Regions from separate parts of the Synechococcus sp. R55.4 genome, predicted to be linked through region 1. Evidence: predicted binding sites of a transcription regulator. Region 1 holds the regulator's gene; the other holds the start of a gene.
The links. Region 1 encodes HrcA, which represses chaperone genes, less so after heat shock. Its sites were predicted from a motif close to TTAGCACTCNNNNNNNNNGAGTGCTAA; they were not measured.

Region 1 (15,546 bases):
CCTTGCTGGTGAACACGGCCTTGCTCAGCCTGGAATGGGCGGCCCGTCGTGGCTGAGGGGGTAGACTTAAGGACTCCGTCCCGCTGGCGCGATCGGGCAGGTTTATCCTCTAGTTGTGTGGGGCGAAACTGGGTGTAGCATGGGTGAGCAACCAGGGACTCCGTCCCGCTGGCGTGAGCGGGTGAGAGATTGGTCATCCCGCGCCGATTGGGAGCTGATGGAAGCGCTCAAGGCGGGGCAACCTGCTGCTCTGGCTGCGCTCTACGATCGCTATGCCGGCTTGGTCTATGGGCTGGCCTTCAAGATCCTGGGCCACGTGGCCGAGGCAGAAGACCTGACTCAGGAGGTGTTTGTCGAGCTGTGGCGCAAGGTTGGCTGTGATCCAAGGACTCCGTCCGAGTCGCGCGAGCGGCGGGGATCCCTGAGCAGTTTTTTGTGCATCCTGACCCGCTCGCGGGCCATTGACCGTCTGCGTTCTCAGGGCAGCCACCAACTTCTTTTGAAACGCTGGCAGACCATTCTCAGCGCCGATCGCGTCAGCGGGACGGAGTCTTTTCGCGTCAGCGGGACGGAGTCCTTTAGCAAGACTCGGTTCCCTTTTGAGCAGGTTTCCATCGAGGAGCGGCGGCAAGCGGTGCAAGCGGCCCTCAGCCAATTGCCCGAAAACCAACGGCAGATCCTGGAGTTGCTCTATTACCAAGGGTTGAGCCAGGCGGACATTGCTCGCCAATTGGGGATCCCGTTGGGGACGGTTAAGACCCGCTCTCGCCAAGCTCTCTGCAAATTGCGGGGATCCCTGCGCGCCCTTCTGGGTTTCTGCTCGCGTTAGCGGGACCGCGTCCTTTCGCGTTAGCGGGACGGAGTCCTAGGTTTGGAGTTGAGTTCTGGTGTCGGGATGGCCATGTCTGATCGCGTCAGCGGGACGGAGTCCTTATCCACCTCGCCCCCTTTAACAGAGGAACGGGAAGAACTGGCCGGCTATCTGCTGGGGGACTTATCTCCTGAACAGGTGAGTGCTCTAGAGGCACGCCTAACTCAAGACCCTCGGCTGGTGGCCGAACTGCAAGCCTTGCAAGAAACCTTGGAATTGTTGCCCTACGGATTGCCAGGAGTACTCCCGCCTGCCAGCTTGCGCGATAAGGTGATGGCAGAGGTGGGGGCTATCGGCTTACGCGAGCAGGAGATGGCAGTCCCCCTTCACTCTCCACTGCCTGCTTTTGGGGTGGGGTGGCGCTGGTTGGGAGGCTTGGTGGCGGCAATTTTGGTTCTGCTCAGCTTGGACAACTGGCGACTGCGGCAAGCACTGCAACTGGCCCAGTTAGAGCCGGTGCGAGCATTGTCTCATCTCCTGCAACAGCCGGGATCCCGTCTGGTGCATTTGCAGGGGGAGGCGGGGACGGCCAACGTGCTGTTTCGCCCAGGAGACTGGCAGGAGGTTATCTTGGCCGCACGGGATCTGCCCCAACCGGTGGCGGGGGAGCGCTACTCCCTCTGGCTCAAGCTGGATAATGGCGAGTTCCTCCACTGTGGTGACTTTCAGGTGGATGCTCAAGGCTCTGCTCTGGTGGCCCTACGCCCATCCCGCACGTTGCCGGCAGGTACCCGCGCCCAAGAGCTGCTGGTCGCGACCGGTTCCCGCCAACTGCCCGCTCGCGCCAGCGGGACGGAGTCCTTGAAACCCCTTCTGACGGGCAAGGTGTGAGGTGAGAGGAAGGGTTGACCTGCGGAGGTTGGCTGTGCTGGTGGGGGCGCTACTGGCCCTTCTGGCCTTGTGGTGGACGGATCCCACGCCAACAACCCTAAGCCAATACGTTACTTCTTTGCAGGAGCGCACTCCTTCTCAACTCCACAACATTCGCCGAGCCGTCCAAAGCCTGGATGGAGTTTACATCATGCCTGCGACACGCTCACAGGAACAGGCAGAAGTGATTTTTTCCTTCAACCAAGTGGTGGGGCCGCGCAGCCTGGAACGAGGCTATGTGCCCGCGCCGGTGTTTATGGTGGCCGAAACCCTGGATTCGGTTGGGGGAGGAATCTGTCAGGTGTCCTCTAGCCTTTACAATGCCGCTCTGTTGGCAGGGCTGGAGGTGGTGGAGAGGCACCCCCATTACCGGCAGGTAGAGTCGGTGCCCCCTGGCTTAGATGCCACCGTTTGGTACGGCTTGGCCGACCTCAAGCTGCGCAACCCTTTCCCCTGGCCGGTGCGCCTACGAGTTCAGATCCGCGGCCCAAACCTGATTGTGTCCGTGCTGGGACGGGGATCCCGCCGCGCCCTGAGGATCCCGCCCATCCGTGTAGAGGGGCACCGGCTGGATCCCCAGCATTTGCAGGTGAGCGTGTATCGGGGTAACGAGCGCCTCTCCCAAGATCGCTATGTCGTTGCTCCCTAGCCTCTCATCGCGCCAGCGGGACGGAGTCCTTTTTTCGCCCCATTGGCCCCCTACTTCAGCGTCTCAGGAGCAGCTCCCCAGCAACCTCCACACAGGGATCCATGTCCATTTCTACACCAACCCAGTTAGCGACAGGGTCGGCGACAAACCTCAAACCCTGATTCTTCCGTTGACCCGGTCGATCCCGCTCTGGGCAAGGGTTTCAGGCCCCTCGGCGGAGAAAAACAAGGGGAAATTGCAGCCGAAAACAAGACCTCTGGGCAAGGGTTATAACGGGGGGGAGTCGCTTCCCTTCGGGGAAGTGGAATTAATGGAAACGCTGTAATTAAATTTCAACCCATGAAGTTTTTTGAAAAATACCTTACCGTTTGGGTCTCGCTATGCATTGCTGCAGGCATTGGTCTTGGGAAAATACTGGGGAATTCTGTTTCGGTGCTTGAAAGCTGGCAGATATATACCATCAACATTCCGGTAGCGGTGTTGGTTTGGATGATGATCTACCCGATGATGGTACAGATTGATTTTTCATCGATAGGCGGTGTTTCAAAAAATTGGAAAGGGCTGGCGCTGACAGTTACTGTAAACTGGCTGATCAAACCTTTCACCATGGCATTGTTTGGATGGATTTTCTTTAAAAATCTGTATGCTACCTGGATCACTCCGGAAGATGCAGACCAGTACCTGGCAGGCGCCATTCTGCTGGGTGCCGCACCCTGCACAGCCATGGTGTTTGTGTGGAGTTATTTGGTAAGAGGCGATGCCAATTATACGTTAATACAAGTTTCAGTCAACGATCTTATTCTGCCGGTTGCATTTGTACCCATTGTAAAATGGCTGCTGGGAGTAACCAACATACAGATACCGTATGAAGTACTGATTACTTCGGTGGTTGTTTTTGTTGTTATACCGCTAACTACGGGCTATCTGACCAATCGGATATTGCTTCAACGAAAAGGAAAGGATTGGTTTGAACAAAAATTTCTTCCGGCACTTCGTCCTGTTTCCATACTAGCATTGCTTTCAACCCTGGTTTTACTCTTTGCCTTTCAGGGCGAACACATACTGGATCATCCATACACCGTTTTGTTGATAGCCATACCACTGACCATTCAAACCTACTTCATATTTTTTATAACCTGGCTGGGTGGAAAATTGCTCCGTTTATCACATCCGGTTTGTGCACCGGCTGCGATGATTGGTGCCAGTAATTTTTTTGAACTCGCAGTTGCCGTGGCCATATCACTTTTTGGTCTTAATTCAGGTGCGTCGTTAGCCACGGTGGTTGGTGTACTCATAGAAGTACCCATTATGTTATCGTTGGTAGCCATCGCTAACAGTTGGAGGTATTAAATTAAAAAATTCATAGCATGAAAAAATCTTGGTTTTATGCACAGGTAATAGCTGCCGTAGTCAAATGGTACATGGTTATTTAGAAAATCTGTTACAAGGTAAAGCTCATATTTACAGTGCCGGTATTGAGATGCATGGCGTAAATCCGAGAGCCATACAAATCATGAAGGAAGATGGAATTGATATCAGTCATCATACCAGCAACCATGTAAATGAATACTTAAACATACCCTTTGATTACATCATCACGGTATGTGATCATGCCAGAGAAAACTGTCCGTACATACCAGGTAATTCCATTCGCATACATCATAGTTTTTCTGATCCTGCCAAAGCAACCGGAAGTGAAGAAGAAATTATGCATGCATTTCGTATGGTTCGAAATGAGATACGCACATTCTGCGAAGAATTTTCAAAGACTATCATTGCTTAATCCTAGTAAGAAAACACAAACAAAAAAGCCCCGTAACCGGGGCTTTCTGATTTATTTTACAACCATGATGCGTTGTGTTATCGCTTGTTTTCCGTCAGATATTCTAAGAAGATAAATTCCAGAAGACAATCCGTCTGTGATCAAAGTTATTTGCTGCTGAGATGGAGCAATGGTAAATTGCTGCAACACCTGACCTAGTGTTGTCATCAGTTCTCCTTTCAACGGTTCGGCAGAAGCCAATTGCAGAGCAATGGTAATCATATCAGTAGCTGGATTGGGATACACCAAAAAGTTGGAGGTATTCATCACTTCATCCAGCGAAGAACAGTTAAGTACTGTAACCGATGCAGTGGCAGTTGCTGTACATCCGTTAGTAGCTGTGGCTGTAACGGTATAGGTAGTAGTGGATGCAGGGCTTACATTGATGGAAGCAGTATTAGCACCTGTATTCCAAGTAAAACTATTACCACCAGAAGCAGTAAGATTTACAGAGCTTCCCTGACAAATAGTACCGCCACCACTTATAGTAGGTGTGGGCAAAGGGTTCACCACAATACTGGCTGTTGCCGTGTTTGTTCCGTTTAAATTGCTAGCTGTTAATGTTACAGTATATGTCCCCGCTGAATTAAATGTTACAGTAGGACTGGCAGCCGTACTTGTTGAAGGAGTTCCGCCGGGGAAGGACCAGCTATAGGAAGTAGCATTGGTAGATGTATTGGTAAATGTAATACTTTGCCCTGCACAGATGTTAGTTGATGAAACATTAAAAGAAGCGCTTGGTGGTGTATTGGTTGCAGCACTAATGTTTATATCATCCAGATAAGTAACATTTCCCCATCCACTTCGCAATTGGAATCTGATTCTGGCGGCGGTTTGAGAAGCATACGGGCTTAAATCTATTGTCTTGGTTGCCCATTGTGATGGGGTAGGTACAAATGCAGTGGTCATATCAGGTGCTGTAGCCAATGGACTCGGGCCTGTATTATTACCATAAGATGCTAATCGTATCCAAGTATTGCCACAATCAGTGGTGATACTTACTATTAATGAATCAGTCGCTTCCCTTCGGGGAAGTGGAATTAATGGAAACGCTAAAGCCGAATTCACTTTACGAAGATCGCTTAGGGTCGCTTCCCTTCGGGGAAGTGGAATTAATGGAAACGATGATGCTGTTCAGTCATATTCTCTCCGGAACATAGTCGCTTCCCTTCGGGGAAGTGGAATTAATGGAAAAATTAATGGAAACAAACCAAGTGATCCCCTTTCACTTCCAGCCAGTGCCCACCTGGATAATCGGGGCTACGGCTGCCTCGGTCTGCTTTTAAGAGCTGGATCCCGGCTTCTACCTGGTCAAAGGTGGGGTGGTGGGGCAGCACCAAAGACAAAAATTGAAACATCACCTGCCGCTGCAGAGCCAAGGGGGCAGCCCGCAAGGGATCCCGTCGCAGCCCTGGCAAAGCGGGCTCATACACCTGCTGCCATAGCTGAGCTGCTTGGGCTACCACCAGCTCATGTTCTGCTTGGAGCAGCGTGGCAGCCCGATTCAGGGCCGCTTCCAGTTGCGGATTAAAGTGCTGCTTCAAGTAGGGCATCACCTCCAGGCGGAGACGGTTGCGGCAATGGGCCAGATCTTGGTTGCTGCGATCCGGCCAGACCGGCAATTGGTGCTGCTGGCAAAATTGTTCGGTTTCCCAACGGTATAGACCCAGCAGGGGTCGCACCACCTGGGCAGAGGTGGGATCCCGGTCGTCCAGGCGACGCTGCCAATCCAGGCTGCTCAGCCCGGCGGCTCCTGTTCCCCGCAACAAGTTCCACAAAAACGTCTCTGCTCGATCCGTGGCCGTATGCCCCATCACCACGGCGCTGCAATCCCAGATGCGGGCCCATTTGTCCAGTTGTTGGTAGCGCCAAGCCCTGGCCCCTGCCTCATCTCGGCGGATGGGATCCGCAGTCTCAACGGCATGAGGCAGTCCCTGCTGCTGCAGCCACCCCTGCAAAAAGCGAGCACACTCCGTTTCATCTGCCGACCAGCGGTGATCACAATGCAGAACAAATATCTGCCAGCCCCAGCGAGGCTGCAAATCCCGCAAGATCTGGAGCAGGCAAAAAGAATCTTGCCCGCCCGAAAAAGCCACCAGCAGTCGCTGGCCAGGGTGAAGAAGTTGCTGCTGCCGAATGGCGCACTGTACCCGCAGGTGGAGAGGAGAGAGCCTGGCCACAGCTTGCTATTGCTCACGTACAACCCAGACCCTACCTGCCGCTATGGGATCCCTTAGGCAAGAGCTCGGGTCAGATGAGAGGCCACCGCCTGCACAGCAGCAATGCTGCGCTCGTAGGCCATTCGGGTCGGCCCCAGCAAGGTGACCGTACCCAGAGGAGCTGAGCGACGGTGGTAAGTGGAGGCGATAACCGTACAGTGGTGCAGAGACTCCAGTGGATTCTCGCTGCCAATGTAGATGATCACCGGGGTCTTGCGGGCAGACTGTCCCGACTCCTGATCCATCTCCGTTGAGCTCGGCAGAGAGGGCAAACCCCCATCGGCAAAATGGAGCCCAATCATCCCCTGAAGTTGCTTGGCTCCCTCCTCGATCAACTGCATCACTGCCTGCACCTGCCGGGCCTGGGAAAACTCCGGCTGACGCATCAACTCGGCCATACCGGCACTGAACACCTGCCCCAGAGAGGGCTGTAGACAGCGTTGCACCACCGAGCGCAGCAGTTGCTGGAGCCAATGGCCGTAGGTACGAAATTCTTCATCCAGTTTCAGCCAGCTCAGATCCTGCAACTCGGCAAAGGTTTTGCCCCGCAGCTTCAGGGTGAGAAAGTTGCTGAGCAATTGCAATTCATCTTCCAAATCCTCTCGGGAGTCGCTGGGCCAGTCGGGGGGGCTGACCAGAGCTGAATGGGTTTGATAGGAGTCGGTTACCACCAACACCATCACCCGCCCTGGCGCTACCGACACCAACTGCACATGATGAATGGCTACCACCGGCCCCTGAGGAGGGGTGATAAGAGCAATGCAACCGCTCAGATGGGCCAAAAGCTGGGCCACCCTTTGTAGGAGACTGTCCAAGTCATCTCCCAGCTCACGGCCAAGCTGATCCATCAACTGTTGCAGGGCAGGATGGGGATCCGGCTGAGGAGCATCGTGAGGGATCCCACCGCTGTTGGCGGAGGTCAACAAATCGTTGACATAAACCCGATAGCCAAAGTCGGAGGGAACCCGACCCGCAGAGGTGTGGGGCTGAAACAGTAACCCCACCTGCTCAAGGGTGGCCAGGTCGTTACGAATGGTGGCCGTGCTCACCCCAAAGTTATAGGACTGGGCCAAGGTTTTGGAACCGACAGGTTCAGCCGTCGCAATGTAGCTGCGCACCGTCGCCCAGAGAATCTTCCGCTGGCGGGGAGTCAGTTCGAGTTTCATAGCCGATCAAAAGAACCCAGTCAACACCTATCTATCTAAAGGGAAGTGCTAAACAGAGCCGGTAAATTGCTCCAGGATAGACCAACTCAGGGTTGAGATACGAATCTAGACAAACTTTCGCGTCTAAATACATCTGTATGCATCTATTGTTACTCTTTCATGACGGGTTGCCCAGGAAGGGAGTCGCAACACCCAATGCCGAAAGAGGTTGAGGCTGTGGGTTGTGCAGGAGAAAGGGAAATCCCCTCTAGCCTAGACCCCTTTTTTTGCCCAGAGGTGATATAAAGTTGAGTCAACTCTAGGCCAACTGGGCCTGCTGCTGTCCCCCCTGTATCCTTTTGTATCTTTGAGGTTGTCCCGTGTACTTATCCCCCCAGGAGAAAGACAAGTTGTTGATCTACCTGGCTGCCCAGTTGGCTCGGGATCGGCGGCAGCGGGGCCTCAAACTCAATTACCCTGAGGCAGTGGCCTACTTGAGCGCAGCGGTTTTGGAGGGGGCGCGGGAAGGGAAAACGGTCGCCCAATTGATGAGCGAGGGGCTGACGTGGCTGACCCGCGAGGACGTAATGCCCGGGATCCCGGAGATGATCCCCGAAATCCAAGTGGAAGCCACCTTTCCCGACGGCACCAAGCTGGTTACCTTGCACCATCCCATTCGCTAGCGTCGGGGCTGCCCGCTTTCAGGGATCCCCCAGATGCTCCAAAGACCGAAAAACTTCAGGAGGTTGTCCCCATGCCCTCTGGCCGCAAATCCAAAACCACGCCTGGCGCCAACGCGGAGCCAGCCCTAATCCCAGGGGAACTGCTGCTGGCAGAGGATCCCATCCAGGCCAACGTCGGGCGGGCCACCGTGACGCTAGAGGTCACCAACCGAGGGGATCGGCCCGTTCAGGTGGGATCCCATTTTCACTTTTTCGAGGTGAACCGGGCCCTGGTTTTCGATCGCGCCGCCAGCTTTGGCATGCGCCTCAACATTCCTTCCGGCAATGCGGTGCGTTTTGAGCCAGGCCAAACCCATCGGGTGACGCTGGTGGCTTTGGGGGGCAAGGGGTTGGTGCATGGCTTCAATCGGCTCACGGAGGGTACGGTACGCTCTGCCGCCCAAAAGCGGCTGGCCCTGGCCCGATTGCAGGAGTGGATGGGTCAAGCAGCCAATCCCTAGGGAGTACCGCCCCCCCCAAGTGTGCAGCTTTGGGCAGCCGTGCCAAGGTTCAACCCCATCCCCGTCTCCGCTCAGATTCAGGACAGTAGGGCTATCCTATTTCTCCCCTAGGAGCGGGCAGATGTCAGAACGCGAGACTATCTTGTGGATGTGGGTGCAAGGCTTGGGGCTAAATCTTTCTGGGTTGGCGCTGTTGGCAGCAGCAGGCACCGCCTTTGGGCCTCTCAGTTGGACAGGTGCGACGGTGGCGGTGATGTTGAAGCTCATTGGAGATGGCCAACTGCTGCGGAGCTACTGGCTCTGGCGAAGCCGGCGACAACAGAGGGGATCCCAGCCCGTCAGCTCGGCAGCGGCAGTGCTCCAGAGTCAGGCTTGAGACAATCGCCAGCCCTTGTTCGGTCTCCGACCCAATAAAGCCAACTTAACCCTCCCTAGTCTCTCTTCCGAAGGGGGGAGGGAAGCTTGAGCTCACGGCTGTCTGGAGATGATAGCCCTCGGAAACCCTGTGGATCCTTGGGGCCCGGAGCTTTATCTCGGCTTTGGATCTGATCTGGATCTGAGTCCCCTCCGGCACCGGTAAGCCTCATTGCAGGTGAGCCACGGTCACTCCAGTACCGCCGTCTTGGGGATCAGCGGCTGAAAAACGCTGAACGCGGGGGTGATTTTGCAAGTAAGCTTGTACGCCGGCCCGCAAGCGCCCTGTGCCGTGGCCGTGGATGATCCAGACAGGGCCGGGGGGAGCTTGGGCAAAGTGCTGTTCCAAAATGGCCTCGGCCTCGGCAACGGTTTTTCCCCTCAGATCGAGGGTGTTCTGACTGGTGCGCAGGTTCAGGGGAGCTGTGGCTGCAGGGGAGGGAGGTGGGGCTTTGGGGCGTTGGCGCTGCTTGGCCTGGTGTTCGTCAATGGGATCCAACTGCCCCCGTGGCACTGTGAATTTGAGGATGCCGCTGCGCACTACATATACATCTCCTTCGATGGCGATCACCTCTCCCGTCTGCCCCAAGCCTCTCAGCCGCACCCGATCTCCCACCTCTGGCACAAACTCCATATCCACAGGCGGCGGTGGGGGAGAGTAGCGCTGCTGGATTTGCGCCAGCTCGGCAGTAATGCGTTGGGGATCCTCTCCCTGCTGCAATTTGCGGATGGCGGCAGCCACTTCCTGACGGGCAGCAGCCAACAGGGCTTGCAGTTCTTGGTTTTGCTTCTGCTCCAGCCGGGCTTCTCGCTCGGCGATTTGGCGGCTACGCTGTTGCATTTGTTGATATAGGCTCTCCAGCTCTCGATGCAGGGATCCCACCTGGGCCGCCCGCTCTTCCAATTGAGCTCGCTGCGCTTCCAGCCCGGCAATCACCTGATCCACCTGGCTTTCCCCCTGCAGGTGCTGCTGGGCCCGCCGCAGAATCTCTGGATCCAACTGCAGCCGTTGAGCAATGGTCAAGGCATTGGAGCGGCCTGGGATCCCCCACAAAAGGCGATAGGTGGGGGCCAGGGTGACCTCATCAAACTCCACCGAGGCATTTTCAAAGCAGGGATGTTGGTATTTCAGGGCCTTCAACTCGCCGTAGTGGGTGGTGGCCAGGGTGAGCAGCGCCTTTTCCGAGAGATACTCCAACAGCCCAGCCGCCAGGGCAGCTCCTTCGGTGGGATCCGTGCCCGCCCCCACCTCATCCAACAGGACAAGGGCCGGCTCTGGAGTGGACTGCAGGGCCTGTACCATGCGGCTGATGCGGCGGATGTGCCCTGAAAAGGTGGAGAGATTTTGTTGCAGCGACTGCTCGTCCCCAATGTCGGCGTAAACCCTGTCGAACCAAGGCAGTTGGGGCGGATCTTGAGCCGGCAGGAAGATCCCCGCCTTGGCCATGAGCACCAACAGCCCCAGGGTTTTCAAGGCAACGGTTTTGCCGCCGGTGTTGGGGCCGGTGATGACTACGACCCGAATCGAGTCCGAGAGGGTGAAGTCGATAGGGACAACAGCAGAGCCTTGACCCTCCGAAGGGGCAGCGGCGCGAGATTGCCAGAGCAGCAGGGGGTGCTTGGCCTGACGCAGGCGCAATCCTGCCGAGACAAACTGGGGACGATTGCCGTCCAGCCAGAGGCTGTAGCGACCCCGAGCCAGAGCCACATCCAACCCCACCATCACCCCCTGCAAATGCTCCAGATCGGTGGCGACGGAGGCCACCTGAGCCGAGAGCGCGGCTAAGATCCGCTCTTCCTCCGCCTGAATCTGAACTTGGGTTTCTCGCCAGCGGTTGCCCAGTTCCACCACGGCGTAGGGCTCCACATAGAGGGTGGCCCCACTGGCAGAGCTGTCATGCACAATGCCGCGGATGAGATCCCGATGGGTGGCCTTGACCATCAGGACAAACCGTCCCTGCCGCTGGCCGATCAGGTTGTCCTGCAGCGCCTGGGGGTACTGGCTCATCAACTGTTGCAGGCGCTCCTGGATCTGGCTGCGTTGCCGCCGCTGCTGCTGGCGCAGATCCGCAAGGGTAGGGCTGGCGCTGTCCCGCACCTCGCCATGTTCCTCCAGGCAGCGGAAGATCTCCTGCTCCAGCTCCGGGTAGGTGCGCAGGGTGCTCACCCAAGTTTGCAAGCGTGGCAGATGGTCGTGGTCGTCGATCAGACGACGAATGCGGCGGGCCGCCCCCAGAGTTGTAGCAATCTGCACCAGCTCTTCCCCGCTCAGGATCCCCCCCCGTTCAGCCCGTTCCAAAGCCGGCAGCAGGTTGTGGATCCCTGCCATGGAAAGGCCCCCCGCCTGTGTGCGATCGAGGCGGATCGCCTCTTCCGTCTGCTCAAGGTAGGCTTCGCTATCGGCGCGGCTCTGCCAGGGATCCAGCTCCAAGCAGGCACGACGGCCCAAGGGTGTGGCCGCAAAGGTGGCCAAGTGTTGACAGAGGCGGGGCCACTCCAACAATTCCAAAGTTTCTTGCCCTTCGTCTTGGCGGGCCGTAGGCCCTGGGGAGGGATCGGGCTTGGAAAAGACTGGCAGCGGGTGCAAGGTGGGGACGGTGGGCATTAACCATTCAGCGATGCAAAGAACCCTGGAGACGCAGTTGCTTCATCTCCTGCAAAAACTGCCGTTGGTACTTGAGGAAGGCCGTGTGCCACTCGCGGAAGCGACGCTCGCCATCCCGCACCAGCATCTGCCGGTACTGCTCTGAGTTGAGGCGGGGCCGAGCAAAAGATGAGTCCATAGGGATTGGGGATGCTCTCTATCTTATTGTGGCAGGCTCTGGGTCGGCTTCCACAGATGGCTTTTGGTGGGAGGGGCACGCTGATAATGGCGCCGTTGTCTCACGCGCTGCCTCTGGTGATCTTCCCAAGAAGCTGAGCTCACCGAAAAACTGGGTTCAAAGCCCCGCCCTACCGCTGTGGGGTTCGCCTTGGGTGTCCTGTGGAGGGTGGAAGTGAGCTGCATTCACGGCCAAACTGAACCTCACAAGCCTGCCATACTGAAGGAAGTTGCTGCACTCAAAACACTCAAGATCCGTGCGCAAACGAGTCACCCTCATTTTCCCCCGCCATTTGGTGAATGTGCCTCTCACCTATCGGTTGGCCAAAGACTTCGATGTGGCTGCCAATATCGTGCGCGCCAGGGTAGCCCCCAACGAAGTGGGTACTTTGGTGGTGGAGCTGTCGGGGGATATCGACCAGGTGGAAGCAGGCTTGGAGTGGGTGCAGTCTTTGGGCATTGAGGTGACAGAACGGGCCAAGGAAATTCAGATTGACCCAGACTTGTGTGTGGATTGCGGATTGTGTACGGGAGTTTGCCCAACCGAGGCCCTGAAGATTTCTGCTCCCAACTGGAAGCTGGAGTTCTCTCGCAACCGCTGTGTCATGTGCGAACAGTGTGTTGCCACCTGCCCCGTTGGGGCGATCAGCACCAGCTTGTAGTCAGTTTGTGGTCAGTTGGCTGAGTTACGAACTCCCCCAAGCTGACAAATCCCTTTACAATCCTGTTAGATTTGTTGGACATAGGTCTAGCTGCGGAGCGCACTCGACATGGCTTCTACTACATCGTTGATTGGGTTAACTTATGCCGGTTTGGCTGTTCTCTATTTGCTGGTGCTGCCTCTGTTGTCTCTGCTGTACGTGGACAAACGCTGGACTTCAGGCAGTGCTTGGGAAAAGGTGTTGATGTTTTTCTTGGTCTTGTTTTTCTTTCCCGGCATGGTGCTCTTGGCTCCCTTCATGACGTTCCGGCCCAAGCCCCGGTCGCTGTAAGGTCAGCCGTTTGTCGGTTCACTGAGCCATGCGCAGATTGGATGTTCTTGCTATAGGCTTAGCCCTGCTGTTGGGGGGAGGGATCCTCTACGGCCTGCTGCTTTGGGCGGGCTTGGATACGGGGGCCGCGCAGCAGATATCGAGCGTGGTGCTTCTATTGGCCTGCTTGGGGTGGACTTTTGGCTACCTGAGGCGGGTGCTGCGGGGGGAAATGACCCTGAAGGCTCAGTGGGCCAGCTTTGAGACCCAGCAACTTCAAGAGAAACTCCACTCGCTGTCTCCGGAAGAGTGGCAGGCCCTGCAAGCTGAATTGGAAAGCGAGAAAGAAGGGATCCCAGATTGAATTGAGCAAGACAAACGTTGAGGCCGTCGGACAGGCCGCACCCAGAAATGGGCTGTCGGCTGCTGGGGATCCGGATTTAATCCGGATTTAATTTGTAGAGTGTTGGGCCTAAACAGCAGCACTTGTATATCCGGTCACCATTTGCTCCTCTTAAGGATGCTACATTGCGCCTTGCACAAGATTCTGACGTATAACGGATCATCAAGTGGTGCAAGCCTTCGCCTTCCCTTCTACTCACATCTCTCCATCTACGGTGAGCAAAACCATACTGCTAGCTCAGGGCCAGCCCTCGCAAATTCATCTCTGGAAGTTGGCGCTGGAGTCTCAGGGGCACTCTGTGGTGCTGGTTTCCCCGCGTGAAGATCTGCTGGAGGTGGCAGCAAGTCAGCCTCTGGATTTGGATCTGATGGTGGTGGACATGACGACGGGGCTGTTTAACCCCTATGCCTTTTGTCGAGAGTGCCAAAGTAAGCTGCCCAACATCCCTGTGATCCTGACTCATCACCCCCGTCGCCACATCGAGCCTGCAGAGCGGCGCTGGGCAATTTATCAGGGGGCAGCAGATGTGATCCCCGGCTTGGCAGAGGCCGACGATATTCTCCACTCCCTCGAACGAATTTACGAGGCTGCCAGGTGGTTTTTGCCTATTGACACGGCGGCACTCTACAGGGCTCTGGAGCAAGCGGGCGTATGGCCTGGGGAGGTCAGCCGTACATCTTCTTCCACCACTCCCCCGCAGCCGATCGCGCACTCCCCCACCGCCCCTCCACAACCCATCACGGCGGAAGGGGATCCAGGGCAGAAAGACTTGACCCCGCAGGTGAAGTACCGATTGATGTACCGGGGTCGCCCTGTCGGTTGAGCACGTTTTCTCGCACTGTCTTGCTCTGCCAGGGTTGAACTGCTAAGAGAAGGTCAGCGCAACACTAGGGCTAGAGTAGCCCCTTGGGATCCCGTCTCGACCAACCGCAATTCCCCTCCATGGGCCTGCAGGATACGCTTGGCGATGTATAGCCCTAGACCTCCTGAGCCGGTTGGGTAGTGGTGGCCGGCAATGTGAATGGGCTGGGTCACGTAGGGTTGGGCCAACTCTTCTAGGGGAGCCGGCAAGCCGGGGCCATCATCCTGCACCTGGATCTGGTGGGGGCTGACGATTAACACCACCGCATGGCGTGCGTAGCGCAAGGCGTTGTCCACCAGATTCACCAGCGCCCGCTCCAGCTCTGCCTCATCGGCGTTGCCCCACCCTTCTCCTTCGACTCGCAGATCGATCCCCCGCTCCTGGGCCAGGGATCCCATGCGCTCGGCCACCTTTCTGGCCAGGGATCCCAGATCACAAGGCCGAGGATGCAACTCGATCTCTCCCCGCTCCAGGCGGTGAGCCTCCACCATTTTCTGCACCAGAGAGAGATTGTGTTGATTTTCCTGCAGGATGCGATCCAGCAGAGCGCGACGTTGCTCCGGCTCGAGCTGTTGATCCTGTTTAAAGGCGCTCAGCAGGTGCCCAAAGGCGATGAGGGGGGTTTTGAGGTCGTGAACGAGGGTAGCGGTAAAGGCTTCTCGCCGCATTTGATCGATCTGGATCTGGCGCAGCAACTGGGCAAAAGCCTGCCGCAAGATCAGGGCTTCCTGGGGATCCCCGGGGCGGAGCAGCAGATTCCAACGGGCAGGCTGGTTGATCAAGGTTTCCAAATGGGCCAACTCGCGGGCCAGCAGGGTGAGGGGGCGCAAAATCATGGAGGACAGAGCATAGCCCACCACCGCCGATAGCACCGCCAGCAACGGGATCCACAGCAGCAGCAGAAGGATCCCTTCAGTGCTGAACTGCGTGTCGGGCCAGATCCACTGCACCGACAGGATGAAAACCAAGTTGGGGACGAACGAAAGGCTGGCAATGACCAATGCCACCTGGGTGCGCAGGCTGTGGGGAAAGCGGCGGCGCCAAAACTCAAGTAGGCGGAGTAGTTGCTGTTTCAAACTCGGTGTGCTCGCTTTGACAAGACCTGCTTGAATAGTGAACCAACCGTAGGCAAAGAATAAACATCCCCTCACGGTCAAGGCTGAAGAGTTCTTTCCTAAGTCTTAGAATGACCGTTATGTCTTGAGCCACTTCATCCCCATGAATAAAGAAGGATGCCGTAACCCCAGCTTTTAGGATACCCAGCTACCCCATTCTTTAGAGAAGCCGCGCCGTATTCCGGTTGGCAAAGCTGTGGA
Region 2 (15,546 bases), on a different contig from region 1:
CCTGGCAGGAGGCTTGGGAGTTCTCAATTTCTTTCTGGCCGCCATTCTCTATGGGGCACGGGAGGAGGTGGCAGCGGCAGCCGGCAGCAATGCTTTTTTGGCCTTCATCTACCCGTTGATCGGCTTCCTCTTCCTCTACGGCACGCTGTTTTTGGCGGTGCCCGCCGTTCGCTGGCTAGCCTTGCAAATCCGTAACCAGGGAGTGGAGCGTCGCAATCGTGTCCGGCAGCTTTGGCGAGAGCATCTGCAGCATCCCACAGAGGCGCTGCTGCGCAAACTCAACTTTGCCCGCCGCTTCCGCCGTCAAGAAGTTGTGCAAGAGTCGGACACCATTTACTCAACCGACCGGGATTTGATCGAGCAGCGGGACTACCGTCTGGACGAGCCGGCATTCCGCCAACTTTTGGAATCCGAAGCGCAGCAGGAGTACCCGGAAACCGAACAAGTGCGCAAGCCGCGTCCCCTCTAGAGAGGTCATGGCCGTTGGGCAAACTCCCGGTCTGCCGTTTGAGCTGAGACCCATTCGAGTTTCTTGCCCAGCCGGAGAATCCGGCGCTTGGGTTTGCTTGGACTTTTTTCTCCCCCGGAGAACTCACAGCAACCACTCCGAGACCCGCTCCCCCACCTTCTGCAAATCCAGAGGAATGGCCACCGCCTTGCCCATACGAGGTCTCTGACGGGTGGACTCGATCTCCCGGCGCACCGATTCCCACACCCCCCAAGCCTGCAAATGGGCCAGCACTCTCTCCAAGTGGGCCAGATACTCCGCCTCGCTCAAGGGAAAGGAGGGCTGCTCCAGGTAGCGCCACATCACCAGCAGCACCACCTTCTGCTGGATACGGCGCAACTGTACGTCGTAGGAACAGCCCCACTTCTCGCGCAACAAAGCTTGAAAGTCGGATCCCTTCATCAGACTTGTCTGAGGCTGGCTTGGATCTGGCTCCAATCGCGCTGGGTGGGCCGCTCACCTTGGGAAGGAAGGCCACGGCCTCTTACAGCGTTGCATTTCTTAACGATATTGGCCAGAGGGGTCGGTTAGGATGATGTCGCTTGTCAACGAACGTTAAAACTTCTCAGGTCTGCATTTGCCATTATGACGGAAGCGGTTAGCAACTTTGAAGCGCCCCCCATGAGCCGGCGGGTTCTTCTCAATGCCCTGCTCAGCGGCTCTGTGGGAGTCGTGGTGGTGGGCGCCCTCTACCCGGTGGTGAAGTACTTTATTCCGCCCTCTGCCGGTGGAGGGGGTGAGGGCCTCATAGCTCAGGACGCCCTCGGCAAGCCCATCAGCGTCAGTGAACTGTTGGCCACCCATGCCGCTACGGATCGGGTGCTGGCCCAAGGTTTGAAGGGGGATCCCACCTACATCGTGATCGACAACGGGGCGGTGGCCAACTATGGCCTCAACGCGGTTTGTACCCACCTCGGTTGCGTGGTGCCCTGGAATGTGGGGGAAAACTTGTTTAAGTGCCCTTGCCACGGATCCCAGTATGCGGCCAATGGCAAGGTGATCCGGGGACCGGCTCCCCGCTCGCTGGAGCTGGTGAGCGCCACTGTGGATGGCGACAACGTCCGCTTCAGCCCTTGGCAAGGCCCCGATTTCCGGGAAACCTAAAGGGCAAGGGATCCCGCTGGCTGTGCCGGCTTTTGCCGAACGATTTGGGGCAAGTCGTCGAGATGGCTATTTCAAGACTGTGTCCTAAAGCTGTGATTGAAATCCATTCTGAGCTGAGAGTTATGAAGCGAATTGGCTTGGTCTTCTGCGCGCTGCTGCTGCTGGGGATGGGGGCACGTCCGGCGGCAGCCTACCCCTACTATGCCCAGATGGCCTACGACAACCCCCGCGAGGCGACTGGAAAAATTGTCTGTGCCAACTGCCACCTGAACGCCATGCCCACTCGCGCCGAGGTGCCCCAGGCCGTCACCCCCGGCCAGGTGTTCACCATCAAAGTTGGGATCCCCTATGACCTGAGCAAACAGCAGGTGCTGTCAGACGGCAGCAAGGGTGGGTTGAACGTGGGTGCGGTGGTGGTCTTGCCGGAGGGCTTCCGTTTAGCCACCGAAGCCGAGATGACCGAGGAACAACGGCAAGAAACTGCCGAGACCTACATCACCCCCTACAGCGACGCGAAGCCCAACATCCTCCTGGTCGGGCCTTTGCCGGGCGAGCAGCATCAAGAAATCGTCTTTCCAGTGGTGGCCCCTGACCCGAAAGAGGATCCCTCGGTGGCCTTCATGAAGTATCGCGTTTACATTGGGGCCAACCGGGGTCGCGGTCAGCTCAACCCCGACGGCAGCCTCAGCAACAACAACGTCTTCCGCGCCCCAGCCACGGGGCGTCTGGTCAACATTGCCACCCTCGACTCCGATATCAGCGATCTACCGGCTGAATTGGCCAGCCTGGTGCCCCCGGAATATGAGCTGCCAGGCACGCGGGTTCTCAGCTTCGAGAGCGAAAGTGGGATCCACAACCTGGTGGTGCCACCTGGGCCGGAGCTGGTGGTTGCCGTTGGCGACAGCGTCAAAGAAGGGGATCCCGTCACCAACAATCCCAATGTGGGCGGCTTTGGCCAGGTGGAGCGGGATCTGGTGCTGCAAAGCCCGGAGCGGGTGAAATGGCTGGTGGCTTTCCTGGCAGCCGTTACGATTGCCCAGCTCTTATTGGTGCTCAAGAAAAAGCAGGTGGAGCTCATTCAAGCCGCCGAAATCCTTGGCTAGCTCAAGCTCTTTCCTGGCCTGCACCTCGGAGGTATCCGAGGTGTTTTTTGTTCGGTAGGGTTCTAAGGTAGCCTCAGCTCTCCTCTGATCACCTGCACAGCCTGCCCGGCAATCTCCACGCGAGAGCCGAGATCGCGACACCAGAGCTCCCCGCCGCGGCTGGATAGCTGGTGGGCCTGTAACTCAGAGCGACCCAGGCGTTTGGCCCAATAGGGCATCAAAAGACACTGGGCGGATCCCGTCACTGGATCTTCCGGGATCCCCAGCCGAGGGGCAAAAACGCGGCAGACAAAATCCGGCCCATTCCCCAGAGCCGCCCCAGAGGCTGTGACGATCAACCCCGGAACGGGGAGTGCTTGAACCTGGGCCAGATCCGGTTGCACCTGCTGCACCTGTCCCGCCGAAGCCAGCACCGCCACCCCCATACCCCCGCGGTACAGCTCCACAGGTGGGATCCCCAAAGCCGCTGCCACCTGCTCCTTGGCTTCTGGCCAAGGTTCCGGAGTTTGAGCAGGAAAATCCATGGCCAGGCGATCCCCTTGCCGCCGCACCTGCAACAGGCCACTGCGGGTGGAAAAGGCTACCCTCTCCGCCTCAGGATGCACCTCGGTGAACAGCACATGGGCACCAGCCAAGGTGGCGTGGCCACAGAGATCCACCTCCGTCGTCGGCGTAAACCAGCGCAGCCCATAGTGGGGAACCTCGCCCTGGGATCCCTGAGGCAGTAAAAAAGCCGTCTCCGATACATTGTTCTCTGCGGCAATGGCTTGCATCAGCGCCTCTGGCAACTCCTGGGGCAGCAGACACACCGCTGCCGGATTGCCGCCGAAAGGCACCGCCGTAAATGCATCCACCTGAAAAAACGGGATCCGCACGTTCTCAACCCAGCCCAACTCAGGCCATGATCCCACACCGGCACCAAAAGTAGGGGGATCCGCACCCCGACCGCACCTGCCAAAAGCGGGATCCCGCTGACAAAGGCTATTGTCAGGCCAGAAAGTTGGCTGATAAACTAGCACTCGTAAGTCGAGAGTGCTAAGTCGCTTCCCCTCGGGAAGCGGAATTAATGGAAATTCGTTAGGATCACGGAGGACATTCGTCATGGCTGCAGTGGCTCTTAACGTCTCTACCCTGAAGCCGCTGGGCGACCGCGTGCTGGTCAAAATCGCTCAGCAGGACGAGAAAACCGCAGGTGGGATCTTCTTGCCGGACACTGCCAAGGAAAAGCCCCAGGTGGGGGAAGTGGTTGCTGTTGGCCCTGGCAAGCGCAACGACGAGGGCAAGCTGATCCCGATGGAACTGAAAGCCGGCGACAAAGTGCTCTACTCCAAGTATGCCGGAACCGAAGTCAAGCTGGGCAGCGATGAATATGTGCTGTTGGCCGAGCGGGACATTCTCGCCATTGTTCAGTAATGGTCAGTGATTCAGCAGCAGTTCAACGAACGATTGAATCCTTGAGACTCTGTTTCACCCTTACCTGCATTTGCATCGGAGAGGTTGACTATGGCCAAATCAATCATCTTCAGTGAAGAAGCCCGCCGCGCTCTAGAGCACGGCATGGATATTTTGGCAGAAGCCGTAGCCGTTACCCTGGGTCCCAAAGGGCGCAACGTCGTGCTGGAGAAGAAGTTTGGCGCCCCCCAAATCATCAACGACGGGGTAACCATTGCCAAAGAAATCGAGCTGGAAGACCACATTGAGAACACAGGCGTTTCCTTGATCCGGCAGGCGGCTTCCAAGACCAATGACACGGCTGGGGATGGCACCACCACGGCCACGGTCTTGGCTCACGCCATGGTGAAAGAAGGTCTGAAAAACGTGGCTGCCGGCGCCAACCCGATTGCCCTAAAGCGGGGGATCGACAAGGCGGTGAAGTTTTTGGTAGACAAAATCGCCGAACATGCCCGCCCGGTCGAAGATTCCAAAGCCATTGCCCAGGTGGCGGCCATTTCCGCCGGTAACGATGAAGAAGTGGGCCGTATGATTGCCGAGGCCATGGACAAGGTGGGCCGCGAAGGGGTGATCTCCCTGGAAGAAGGCAAGTCCATGACCACCGAGCTGGAAGTGACGGAAGGGATGCGCTTCGACAAGGGCTACATCTCCCCTTACTTCGTCACCGATACCGAGCGGATGGAAGCGGTTCTGGAAAACCCCTACATCCTCATCACCGATAAGAAGATCACCCTGGTGCAAGACCTGGTACCGGTTCTGGAGCAGGTGGCCCGCGCCGGTCGTCCTCTGCTGATCATCGCCGAAGACATCGAGAAAGAAGCGCTGGCTACCCTGGTGGTGAACAAGCTGCGGGGTGTGCTGAGCGTGGTAGCGGTAAAAGCCCCTGGCTTCGGGGATCGCCGCAAGGCTATGTTGGAAGACATTGCCATCCTGACCGGTGGTGAGGTAATCAGCGAAGAGCGCGGCCTGAAGCTGGAGAACGCTCGCCTCGATTCCTTCGGCACTGCCCGTCGCGTCACGGTAACCAAAGACAATACCACCATCGTGGCGGAAGGCAACGAAGCGGCCGTGAAAGCTCGTTGCGAGCAAATTCGCCGTCAAATTGAGGAAACCGACTCCACCTACGACAAAGAAAAACTGCAAGAGCGCCTGGCCAAGCTCTCCGGCGGTGTGGCAGTGATCAAAGTGGGCGCGGCCACTGAAACCGAGATGAAAGACCGCAAGTTGCGCCTGGAAGATGCCATCAACGCCACCAAAGCGGCGGTAGAAGAAGGGATCGTTCCCGGCGGCGGTACCACCTTGGCACACCTGATCCCGGTGGTAACCGAGTGGGCGCAAGCCAACCTGTCCGGCGATGAACTGGTGGGGGCCAACCTGGTCGCCCGCGCTCTGGGCGCTCCGCTGCGCCGCATTGCTGAGAACGCCGGCCAAAACGGCTCCATTGTGCTGGAGCGGGTGAAAGACAAGCCCTTCAACACCGGCTACGATGCCCAGAACGACGCCTTCGTGGATATGTTCGAAGCGGGCATTGTAGACCCGGCCAAGGTTACCCGTTCCGCCCTGCAAAACGCCGCTTCCATTGCGGGGATGGTGCTGACCACCGAAGCAATCGTGGTGGACAAGCCCGAGCCCAAAACCAACACGCCGGCAAGCAGCGGCAGCGGCATGAGTGACTACGACTACTAATCCGTTGACCGCCACAGCGAGGTGGATCCCTGAGGCTCACCGAAGAGCCCATGGGCACTTCGCTTCCTGGCCAGGCATCTTGGATGAATCTTTCGGGATCCCCTGGTGGGATCCCTTTTCTTGTGGATTTTCATCAAGACGCAGGCAATCCGGCGGGATCATTCCCAACGACCGTGAGACAGCAGCGAAACTGTTTGTGATGCTGATCCCTAACCCCTTTTCTCAGAGGGAGAGGGGCTGGGGGTGAGGGCGCCGGAGCCATGCAATCGGGAACTGCCTCAAACTGGTTTTTTGATAACGACTCTGATTCTGTCCAACTTGAAGAGAAGGGGAAGGCGGTGTGGCTCAGTTGATTTGCATTGGCCTGGATCTGGCTTGGTCGCCCCGCAACCCTTCCGGTCTGGCCACGCTGCGAGTCCAGCTCGGGGATCCCGGCAGGCAGAACTTGACAGGCCATCTGGTCGATAGCCGCATTCTCCAAACGGATGAGGAGATCCTGGACTATATTCAAGCTCAGGCGGGCGAAGATCCCTGCTTGGTGGCGGTGGATGCCCCCATGCGCGTCCCCAACCTCAGCGGACAGCGACGGGCCGAGGCCGAACTGAACCGGGTGTTTCGCGCCTATGCAGCCGGGGCCCACCCAGCCAACCGCCGGCTTCTAGAAAAAAACGGCCAGGTGAGAGGGGAAGCCTTGGTGCAAGCCCTAGCCAGTTATGGCTTTCGGGAGCAGGCCAGCATCGAGCGAGGAAAACTTACCCGCCAAGTGACCGAGGTCTTCCCCCACAGCGCCTTGGTCAGCCTCTTTGGCCTCAGCCGCACCCTAAAATACAAGGCCCGCCCTCGACGCACCTGGCCGGAACGGCAACAAGCTTGGCAACTTTACCAGCATCATCTGCGCTCTCTGGCTGCCGCTGACCCGGCTCTCCAGGATCACGAAGAGCTGCTCCAAGTGAAGGTGGGATCCCTCAAGGGCCGTCGACTCAAAAACTACGAAGATCAGGTGGATGCGTTGATGTGTGCCTACATCGCCCTCTACGGGTTCCGTTGGGGATCCGAGCGCTGCCGCAGTTTCGGCAACCTGCAAGAAGGGCACATTTTCACGCCCTTGCCCCCTCGAACCTCTGAGGCTGATTGAGACCCGCTCCGGGATCGCAGGTGGAAATCCCAACCAGAAGAACAAAACTCTCGCTAGCCTTGGATCCCTCCTTGGCGGCATGATAAAAACAAGGGATCCGCAGAACAGGGGAAAAATGGACGTGCAACTGGGCCGCAATCGGCAGGCAAGACGCGCTTACGGGCTGGATGAAATCGCGCTGGCCCCAGGCAGACGAACGCTGGATCCCAGCCTGGTGGACACCCACTTCACTCTGGGAGGGATCCAAAGGCCAATTCCCATCATCGCCAGCGCCATGGATGGCGTGGTGGATGTGCGAATGGCCATTTTGCTCTCGGAGCTGGGAGCTTTCGGGGTGTTGAACCTGGATGGCATCCAAACCCGCTACGCCGATCCCGATGAGGTGTTGGATCAGATTGCGTCGGTGGGCAAAGACGAGTTTGTGCCCCTAATGCAGCGCCTCTACAGCGAGCCGGTGAAGCCAGAGCTAATCCAAGAACGCATCCGCCAGATCAAAGCTGCTGGCGCCATTGCCGCCGCTAGCTGCGTGCCCGCCCACGCCGCCCAATACGGCCCCCTGGTGGCGGAAGCCGGGGGGGATCTGTTTTTCGTCCAGGCCACGGTGGTTTCGGTGCACCACAAGGTTCCCGAAGGCATGGAACTGCTGGATCTGGCCCGATTTTGCCGGTCGATGCCCATTCCTGTTGTGGTGGGCAACTGCGTTACCTACGATGTTGCCTTGGAGCTGATGCAGGCCGGAGCTGCCGGTGTCTTGGTGGGGATCGGCCCTGGCGCTGCCTGTACCTCCCGCGGCGTGTTGGGGGTGGGGGTACCACAGGCTACAGCGATTGCCGACTGTGCCGCTGCACGGGAGCAGTTTTTGGCGGAAACCGGCACCTATGTCCCTGTGATTGCCGATGGGGGATTGGTGACCGGTGGCGACATTTGCAAGGCCATCGCTTGTGGAGCCGATGCAGTGATGATCGGATCCCCCTTGGCCCGCGCCTATGAGGCCCCCGGTCGCGGCTTTCACTGGGGCATGGCCACCCCCAGCCCCGTTTTGCCCCGCGGCACCCGCATCCGCGTGGGATCCACCGGCACCCTGGAAGAGATCTTGTGCGGCCCCGCCCGCCTCGATGACGGCACCCACAACCTCTGGGGCGCCCTGCGCACCAGCATGGCCACCCTGGGCGCCGCCAACCTCAAAGAAATGCACCAGGTGGAGATCTGCATTGCCCCCTCCCTTTTGACCGAGGGAAAGGTCTACCAAAAGGCGCAGAGCCTGGGCATGGGGAAATAGCCTCCCGGCAATGCTAGACTCGGTGAGCTGGGATCCCTCGGGGGCGGTTAGCTCAGCGGTAGAGCGCCTGCCTTACAAGCAGGATGTCACTGGTTCGAGTCCGGTACCGCCCATTTCCACCAGAGTTTGTGGCTTAGGAGCTCTGTCTTGGTTTGGGATACACCCGCTAGCCAGAGCCGGATCCCTGAGGTAGAGTAGAGGATATCGAGCCTCGATCATCTACCGCAGTTGGGTCTCGCATTGAGTCTTGCCCAGAAAGTGTGTAAAGTGGTAGACGATGTGGACTTCGGCTGTATCATGTCTTCCCAGAGTCCGCGATTGCCAGGCTCGTTGTTGAGGTAGGCAGTTTGTCGCTTCTATGAGGACATCCCTACAGCCAAAAAGGTGTGAGGAAAAGAACAAGGAGAGAAACATGCCCGCGAAACACGCGAACTACTGGAAAACGCTGCTGGCCGGCACCCTGGGCGCAGCGGCGGTCTTGACCCCTGGAGTGGCTTATGCCCAAGCTACCGGGCCGGTCACCTCCATCTCTGAGCTTTCGGATGTGCAGCCCACCGACTGGGCCTTCCAAGCCCTGCAATCCTTGGTGGAGCGCTACGGTTGTATTGCCGGCTACCCTGACCGCACCTTCCGCGGCAACCGGGCTATGACTCGCTTTGAGTTTGCCGCCGGTATGAACGCTTGCTTGGATCGCATCAATGAGTTGATTGCAGCCGGTTTGGCCGACAAAGTCTCCAAGGAAGACTTGGCCACTCTGCAGCGCTTGCAAGAGGAATTTGCTGCTGAGCTGGCAGCCCTGCGCGGGCGGGTGGATGCCCTGGAAGCCGATGTTACTGACTTGAAAGGGAAGGTCTTCAACCCGGTTACCAAGTTGAATGCCCAAGTCATCGCCGCTGTTGTAGGCAGCGCTCTCACGGAAGACAGAGTTGTTGATGGGGAGGTAGTAGCAGAGCAAAACCAAGCCAACATGACTCTTCCCTATCGGGTACGCTTGAACTTCGATGCTTCTTTTGTGGGTCGCGATCGCCTGCGCATTCGTCTCCAAGCTCGCAACGCTGTGACTGAGTTCTTTGATGGGGATCCCGGCCTTGAGTTTGGCGGTGGTGGCGGTGGCACTTTCACCCTGGCCAAGCTGATCTACCAATTCCCAGCTTTCAACCGAGCAGCCACCATCTACACGGGTATCGTTGGCTCAGGTGTGTTCGATGTATTCAACTACAGCACACCCTTCGAAGCTCTCTCCGACTTCGCCGACGCTCCCAACTCCACGGCGGACGTGCCAGGTGGAGCTCTGTTTGGCTTCCGCTACCGACTCTCCGATCAACTGCGCTTGGCCTACAGCTACAGCACCAGGAACGCTCAAGCCTTGGGCAAGGGCTTCGGCGACAGCGGTATAACCGGTAGCGACAGTGCCCACGCGGTGGAGCTGGGCTTCCTGCCGAATGAAAATCTAGAGATTTACCTGCAGTTTGCCAGTACCTATCTGCAGACGGCAAACGATGGCCCTGAGTTCTTGGCCAACGGTACAGCTCTTTTCCGTGGCCCTCTGAGAGTAACCAATGTGTCCACCTCTGCACAGGTGAACGCCTTTTCTGTGGCTGCCAACTGGGAGATTACCCCCCGCGTCATCGTATCTGGCTGGTTTACTGCTGGCAATGTGGATTACAACTTGCCCAACGTGGTACCGGCTGGCACTGTGGATCCGGGTGAGGAAAACTTTAATGGTTTCCTCTTTGGCTTTGTTTTCCCTGACCTCTTTGTGGAGGGTGCCAAAGGCGGGGTTGTATTTGGGCAGCCAATCGTGACCACAGACAATGACGGAGTGTGGGATACTCGCCCCTTCGTTGTGGACGTCTACTACAGCTTCCCGGTGAACGAGTACCTCACCCTTACCCCGGCAGCCTACTTTGTGAGCAACCCCAATGGCGGCAGACCCGGAGACAACGACCCAACCATTGGCGTGGGGGCTTTGCGAGCTGTGTTTACTTTCTAGTTCTTAAAATCCCTGCGCTGACATCCAAGTTGCTAAGTAGGGATCCACTGGGTTGGATCCCTATTTTCTTACATCAGCCCCTCTGGGGGGATGAAAGCCTGGGCTCGACGTCAAGCTTGGGACAAAGCTAGGGATTACAAAAGGCACACTGAGCGGGATCCGCCCAGGGCTCTGCCACAGGCTCGGTGTGGGTGTGGGAACAGCGAGCACAGCCATATACCCAAGCCTTGGCCACGGGGGTGGGGGCGCCACATTGACCGCAGGGCAGTCCAGAGACCGAGCGGATCTGCCAGTAGCCAGGAGTGCCGCAGGCCGGGCACAGGCTTTGGGCTTTGGCGATTAGGTTTTGGGTGGCGGCTGCGATAACCTGGAGCCGGGTTGGGTTGTACAGGGCCCGCATGTCGGTTTCCAGATGCAGGCCACCCTGCCGAGCCAGCAGCTCCCCCACCACCTGCTTCAGGGTCTCTTCATCTTGGATTCCTTTGTGGATAACCTGGGGCTTTTCTGGCTGGTCGAGGGCGATCAGGGCGTGCTGGGGAAAACCCGCCCTTTGGGCAAAGTCCAGCGCTTCTGCCCAGCTCTGCACCCAGCGATGGCTGAAATTGGTTTGGGTGCTCTCTGCATAGCCGACCAGCTCCAAGGGCTCCGCGCCGGGTTCAAAAACCCTGAGCATGACCCACTCCTGATTCCAAGGGATCCAAGGGATCTGGGGGTGGGGGCCAAAGGATCCCTCGCTGGCCAAAACCAAGGGGGCAGGGTAAGCTTGGCGGGCTCTCTCGATCTTTAGACGTAGGGTGTGGATGGGATCCCCTGGCCGAGGCCGCTCCCGCGAGAAGGTGCCCAGTTGGTCGGTGTCCAGAGGTATCACTTGCACCTGGATCCCCAGATGCTCGGCCAAGAGAGGGGCAATCACCTCCTCTTTGCGATGCAGGGTTGCCAAGTAGGCAATCCGACCCTTCCAGTCCATAGAGGTGCTGCAAAAAGCCTACAGCTTTTGTCCTCGGGCCAGTCGAGATGGCTCAAACTAGGGGGCTGGGTTTTGCCGCCAAGCCCAAGTGGGCGACGGCCTCGGCCAAAGCGGCCTCTCGGCTTTCCACAAACCGCTCCGCCGGCAGGGGCAAACGTAGGCTTTCCAAGCGCTGCCGGATGCGGCCTCTGGCGCCGACAATCCACACCTGTTTGCCGCGATCTAGGGCCTCGCGAATGGCATTTTCCAGGGAGAGGGTCGCCGAAACCCCCAGCATTGGCACATCCGATAGGTCCACCACCAAAGCCTGGCAGGAGGCTACCGCCTGATATTGGCGGGAAATGGCCTGGGAAACCCCGAAGATCATCGGGCCGCTCAAGTAAAACAACAGCACCTGGCCGCGGCCCTGGCGCAGCAATTCCTTTTCCCGCGGGGTGAGATCTACGGCATCGTCCGCATCGGTAATGGCTTTCACCTCTTCCGCTTGCAGCTCGCTCAGACGCTGAATGGTGAGCAAATTGGCCACAAATACCCCTACCCCCACGGCGGCGATGAGATCCACGAACACCGTCATGAACATCACCCCGTACATAATGGCTGCCCCTTTGAGGGAGAGGCGGTGGGCCCGCTTCAGGAAGCTCCAGTCGAGGATATCCACCCCCACCTTAAAGGCGATCCCTGCCAGCACCGCCATTGGGATCCCTTGCGTGAGGGGAGCGGCAAACAGCACCACCATCAACAGAATGAGGGCGCGGGTGACGCCCGCCAGAGGGGTACGTCCCCCCGACTGGATATTCACCACCGTGCCCATGGTTGCCCCTGCTCCCGGCAGCCCTCCCATGAAGCCGGACACCAAGTTAGCGATCCCCTGCCCGATCAGCTCTTGGTCGGAGTCGTGGCGGGTGCGGGTGAGGTTATCAGCAATGACTGCCGTTAAGAGGGTGTCGATGCAGCCCAGCATCCCCAGCACCACCCCATCCAGCACCAAGTTGGCCAGGGAAGCAAAGGGCAACTGCGGCCACTGCAACTGCGGCAAACCGGTGGGGATAGGGCCAATGCGCCGCAAATCCCAATCGGCCATGAACAAGCTGGCCACCAGCGTTCCCAACACCAAAGCCACCAACTGCGGCGGCACCACCCGTCGCCAGGGCTTGGGATAGCCAAAAAGGATGGCAAGCGTCAGCAGCCCCAGCCCCAGCTCTGGCATCTTGAGGTTGAGCAGGTAGGTCGGCAGGTTCTGCACCGCCCCAATCACTCCCCCCTGGCTGGCGTGGCCCAGCAGCGGCGGGATCTGCAGCAAAATCATGATCCAGCCGATCCCGGACATAAAGCCGGAAATAACGCTGTAGGGCATGAGGGTGATGTATTTACCCAGTTTCAGGGATCCAAACAGGATCTGAAATAAGCCCCCCAGCATCACCACGGTGAAGGCCGGCCCCAGCCCCTGCTCCGGGTAACGAGCTGTAACATTAGCAACCACCGCCGTCATCATCACAGTCATCGGCCCGGTGGGTTCGGAGATGAGCGTGGGCGTACCCCCAAACAGAGCCGCAAAAAAGCCCACGCATACTGCTCCGTACAAGCCCGCCACCGGCCCTGCCCCCGAAGCCACCCCAAAGGCCAAGGCCATCGGCAAGGAAACAATCGCCGTCGTCAACCCGCCGAAGAGATCCCCGCGCCAGTTGTCTAGGCTCAGACGTCGGTGCCAATCCAGAAATCTCTTGCCGCCGGACTGTTGTTCTTTCGCTTGGCTCAGCATGCCCCAAAGCCCTCCACGCTATGGGCAGCCTATCATTGAACGTTACTATAGAGATCATGCTAGAGAATAGATTTTCTTCTATAGTTTCCCTCAAGGATTCCCCTCCAAGCGAGGGCATGGGGCTTGAGCCGGTAGAGTTGTGTGAAAGTGAGAGTAGTCCACATAGCGATGCCCATTGCTGTCCAGGTGGAGAATATCGGCAAATCGGTGGTTCCAGAGAATCTCATCGGCCAAGTAGGAGTGGCGAGCATGGATGGTTTGGGAAAAGGTGTCGTCGATGCCGGTCAAGGTAATGATCAGCTCCGCTTGGCCCACCTGTAAATCTCGATCCATGAGGCTGTAGAGAGGGCCGCCGATGAACCACCGAGCCTCTCCTACTGGAAGTCAGCCAGCCTTCACAAAGGGCGAATGGTAGACTGGGAATACAAAAGCTTTCTGCTCAATTCAATCACCTTCAGTCTGCCACGGCCAAGGTTGGCTTCTCGATAAACTTCCATGAACCCACTGCGCCAAGGCCGACTGGGATCCCTCAACGATAACCCAACCCCATGAGCGACAACGAATCGACGGCGCGCATCATCTCCACCGACCTGCAGCGGGAGATGTCGCAGTCCTACCTGGAATACGCCATGAGCGTGATCGTCGGGAGGGCTTTGCCAGATGCGCGGGATGGCCTGAAGCCGGTGCACCGCCGCATTCTTTACGCCATGCACGAGTTGGGCCTGACGGCGGATCGCCCCTTCCGCAAGTGTGCCCGCGTGGTGGGGGATGTGATCGGGAAATACCATCCCCATGGGGATCAGGCCGTCTATGATGCGCTGGTGCGCATGGCTCAAGATTTCTCCATGCGGGAGCGGCTGGTGGATGGGCACGGCAACTTCGGCTCTGTAGACAACGACCCGCCGGCGGCCATGCGCTACACCGAGTGTCGGCTGACCGCCTTTGCCCAAGAAGCCCTGCTCCAAGATATTGACGCCAACACTGTCGATTTTGTGGGCAACTACGACGGATCCCAGCAAGAGCCGCTGGTGCTGCCGGCGCGGATCCCGCAATTGCTCTTAAACGGCTCTTCCGGCATTGCCGTGGGCATGGCCACCAACATCCCGCCCCACAACTTGGGCGAATTGGTGGACGGCCTGATCGCCCTCATCCACAACCCCAACCTGACCAGCCTGGAGTTGATGCAGTGGATCCCGGCTCCTGACTTTCCCACCGGGGCGCTGATCATGGGCCAAGAGGGTATCCGCGAAGCCTACACCACCGGGCGCGGCTCCATCACCCTGCGCGGAGTGGCCAGGGTGGAGACGATCGAGCAGCGGGGTCGACCGGTTCGGGATGCCATCATCATCACCGAGCTGCCCTACCAAACCAACAAGGCAGCCATGATCGAGAAGATCGCCGAGCTGGTCAACGAGAAAAAACTGGAAGGCATTGCCGACATCCGTGACGAGAGCGACCGCAGCGGCATGCGGGTGGTGATCGAGCTGAAGCGGGATGCCCAAGCCCAGGTGGTGCTCAACAACCTCTACAAGCAAACCCCCCTGCAGGCCAACTTTGGGGTTAACATGCTGGCCATCCTCAACGGCGAGCCGCGCACCCTGACCCTGCGGGATGCTCTACAGGCTTTTCTGGACTTCCGAGAGGGGGTCATTGAGCGGCGCACCCGCTACGAGCTGCAAAAAGCCGAGGAGCGGGATCACCTACTGCAGGGCTATCTCTTGGCTTTGGGGCAGTTGGATCGGGTGATTGCCCTCATCCGGGGAGCCGCCGATACCACCACAGCCCGAGAGGAATTGCAGGCGGTGTTGGGCCTGAGCGAAGCCCAAGCCGACGGGATCCTGCAAATGCAACTGCGCCGCCTGACTGCTCTGGAAGCGGAAAAAATTCAGGCCGAGCACGAAGACTTGGTGAGGCAAATTGCCGACCTGCGGGATATTCTGGCCCGCCGAGAACGGGTGATGCAGATCATCAGCGAGGAGCTGCAGCAGCTCAAAGCCCGCTTTGCCAGCCCGCGCCGCTCCCGCCTCTGTTTGGAGGATGGGGAGCTGGGAACGGACGATCTGATCGAAAACCGGGAGACGGTTATCTTTCTAACCGAGCAGGGCTATATCAAGCGCATGGGCCTTGAGGAGTTCCAGGTGCAGGGGCGAGCCACCCGCGGCAAAGCCGGCGCCCGCATCAAAGAAGACGATGCCATCGAACAGTTTTTTGCCTGTCGCAGCCACGACACCATCCTCTTTTTCACCAATCGGGGCGTAGTCTACACCCTGCCCGCCCACCAGATCCCCCAGGGGAGCCGTACCGCCCGTGGCAGTGCCATCGTTCAGTTGCTGCCGATCACCCGGGAAGAGCGGGTTACGTCCATGGTGCCGGTGAGCCAGTTCAGCGACGACGAATATCTGGTGATGCTCACCCGCGGCGGCTACATCAAAAAAACGGCCCTCAGCGCCTTTGCCAATGTGCGCTCCAACGGCCTGATCGCCATCTCTCTGGAAGAAAACGACGAACTGCGCTGGGTACGCCGCGCCCGCTCCAGCGACGATGTGGTGATGGCAACCCG

Region 2: the regulator HrcA is predicted to act here: its motif matches at 3,728-3,754, upstream of groES (co-chaperone GroES).

Annotation. Positions count from the first base shown of each region.
Region 1 covers NZ_JANSIF010000059.1:3,423-18,968, reverse strand. The annotation lists gene NW842_RS12295 (ABC transporter permease) at 1-56, shown strand, start outside; gene NW842_RS12290 (sigma-70 family RNA polymerase sigma factor) at 140-829, shown strand; gene NW842_RS12285 (anti-sigma factor domain-containing protein) at 902-1,702, shown strand; gene NW842_RS12280 (VanW family protein) at 1,704-2,390, shown strand; gene arsB (ACR3 family arsenite efflux transporter) at 2,730-3,740, shown strand; gene NW842_RS12270 (arsenate reductase ArsC) at 3,766-4,173, shown strand; gene NW842_RS12265 (T9SS type A sorting domain-containing protein) at 4,225-5,121, opposite strand; gene tilS (tRNA lysidine(34) synthetase TilS) at 5,409-6,392, opposite strand; gene hrcA (heat-inducible transcriptional repressor HrcA) at 6,446-7,597, opposite strand; gene NW842_RS12250 (urease subunit gamma) at 7,957-8,259, shown strand; gene NW842_RS12245 (urease subunit beta) at 8,331-8,759, shown strand; gene NW842_RS12240 (hypothetical protein) at 8,881-9,135, shown strand; gene NW842_RS12235 (endonuclease MutS2) at 9,343-11,778, opposite strand; gene NW842_RS12230 (hypothetical protein) at 11,786-11,956, opposite strand; gene NW842_RS12225 (NIL domain-containing protein) at 12,252-12,656, shown strand; gene ndhL (NAD(P)H-quinone oxidoreductase subunit L) at 12,765-12,986, shown strand; gene NW842_RS12215 (DUF3007 family protein) at 13,015-13,329, shown strand; gene NW842_RS12210 (response regulator) at 13,583-14,191, shown strand; gene NW842_RS12205 (sensor histidine kinase) at 14,245-15,306, opposite strand.
Region 2 covers NZ_JANSIF010000023.1:17,756-33,301, reverse strand. The annotation lists gene NW842_RS07105 (hypothetical protein) at 1-469, shown strand, start outside; gene NW842_RS07100 (DUF3067 family protein) at 593-910, opposite strand; gene NW842_RS07095 (cytochrome b6-f complex iron-sulfur subunit) at 1,094-1,612, shown strand; gene NW842_RS07090 (apocytochrome f) at 1,735-2,715, shown strand; gene NW842_RS07085 (PhzF family phenazine biosynthesis protein) at 2,778-3,608, opposite strand; gene groES (co-chaperone GroES) at 3,817-4,128, shown strand; gene groL (chaperonin GroEL) at 4,219-5,853, shown strand; gene NW842_RS07070 (DUF429 domain-containing protein) at 6,194-6,988, shown strand; gene NW842_RS07065 (GuaB3 family IMP dehydrogenase-related protein) at 7,104-8,267, shown strand; tRNA gene NW842_RS07060 (tRNA-Val) at 8,309-8,380, shown strand; gene NW842_RS07055 (iron uptake porin) at 8,680-10,260, shown strand; gene NW842_RS07050 (DUF6671 family protein) at 10,388-11,227, opposite strand; gene NW842_RS07045 (SulP family inorganic anion transporter) at 11,280-12,986, opposite strand; gene NW842_RS07040 (hypothetical protein) at 13,077-13,343, opposite strand; gene gyrA (DNA gyrase subunit A) at 13,535-15,546, shown strand, end outside.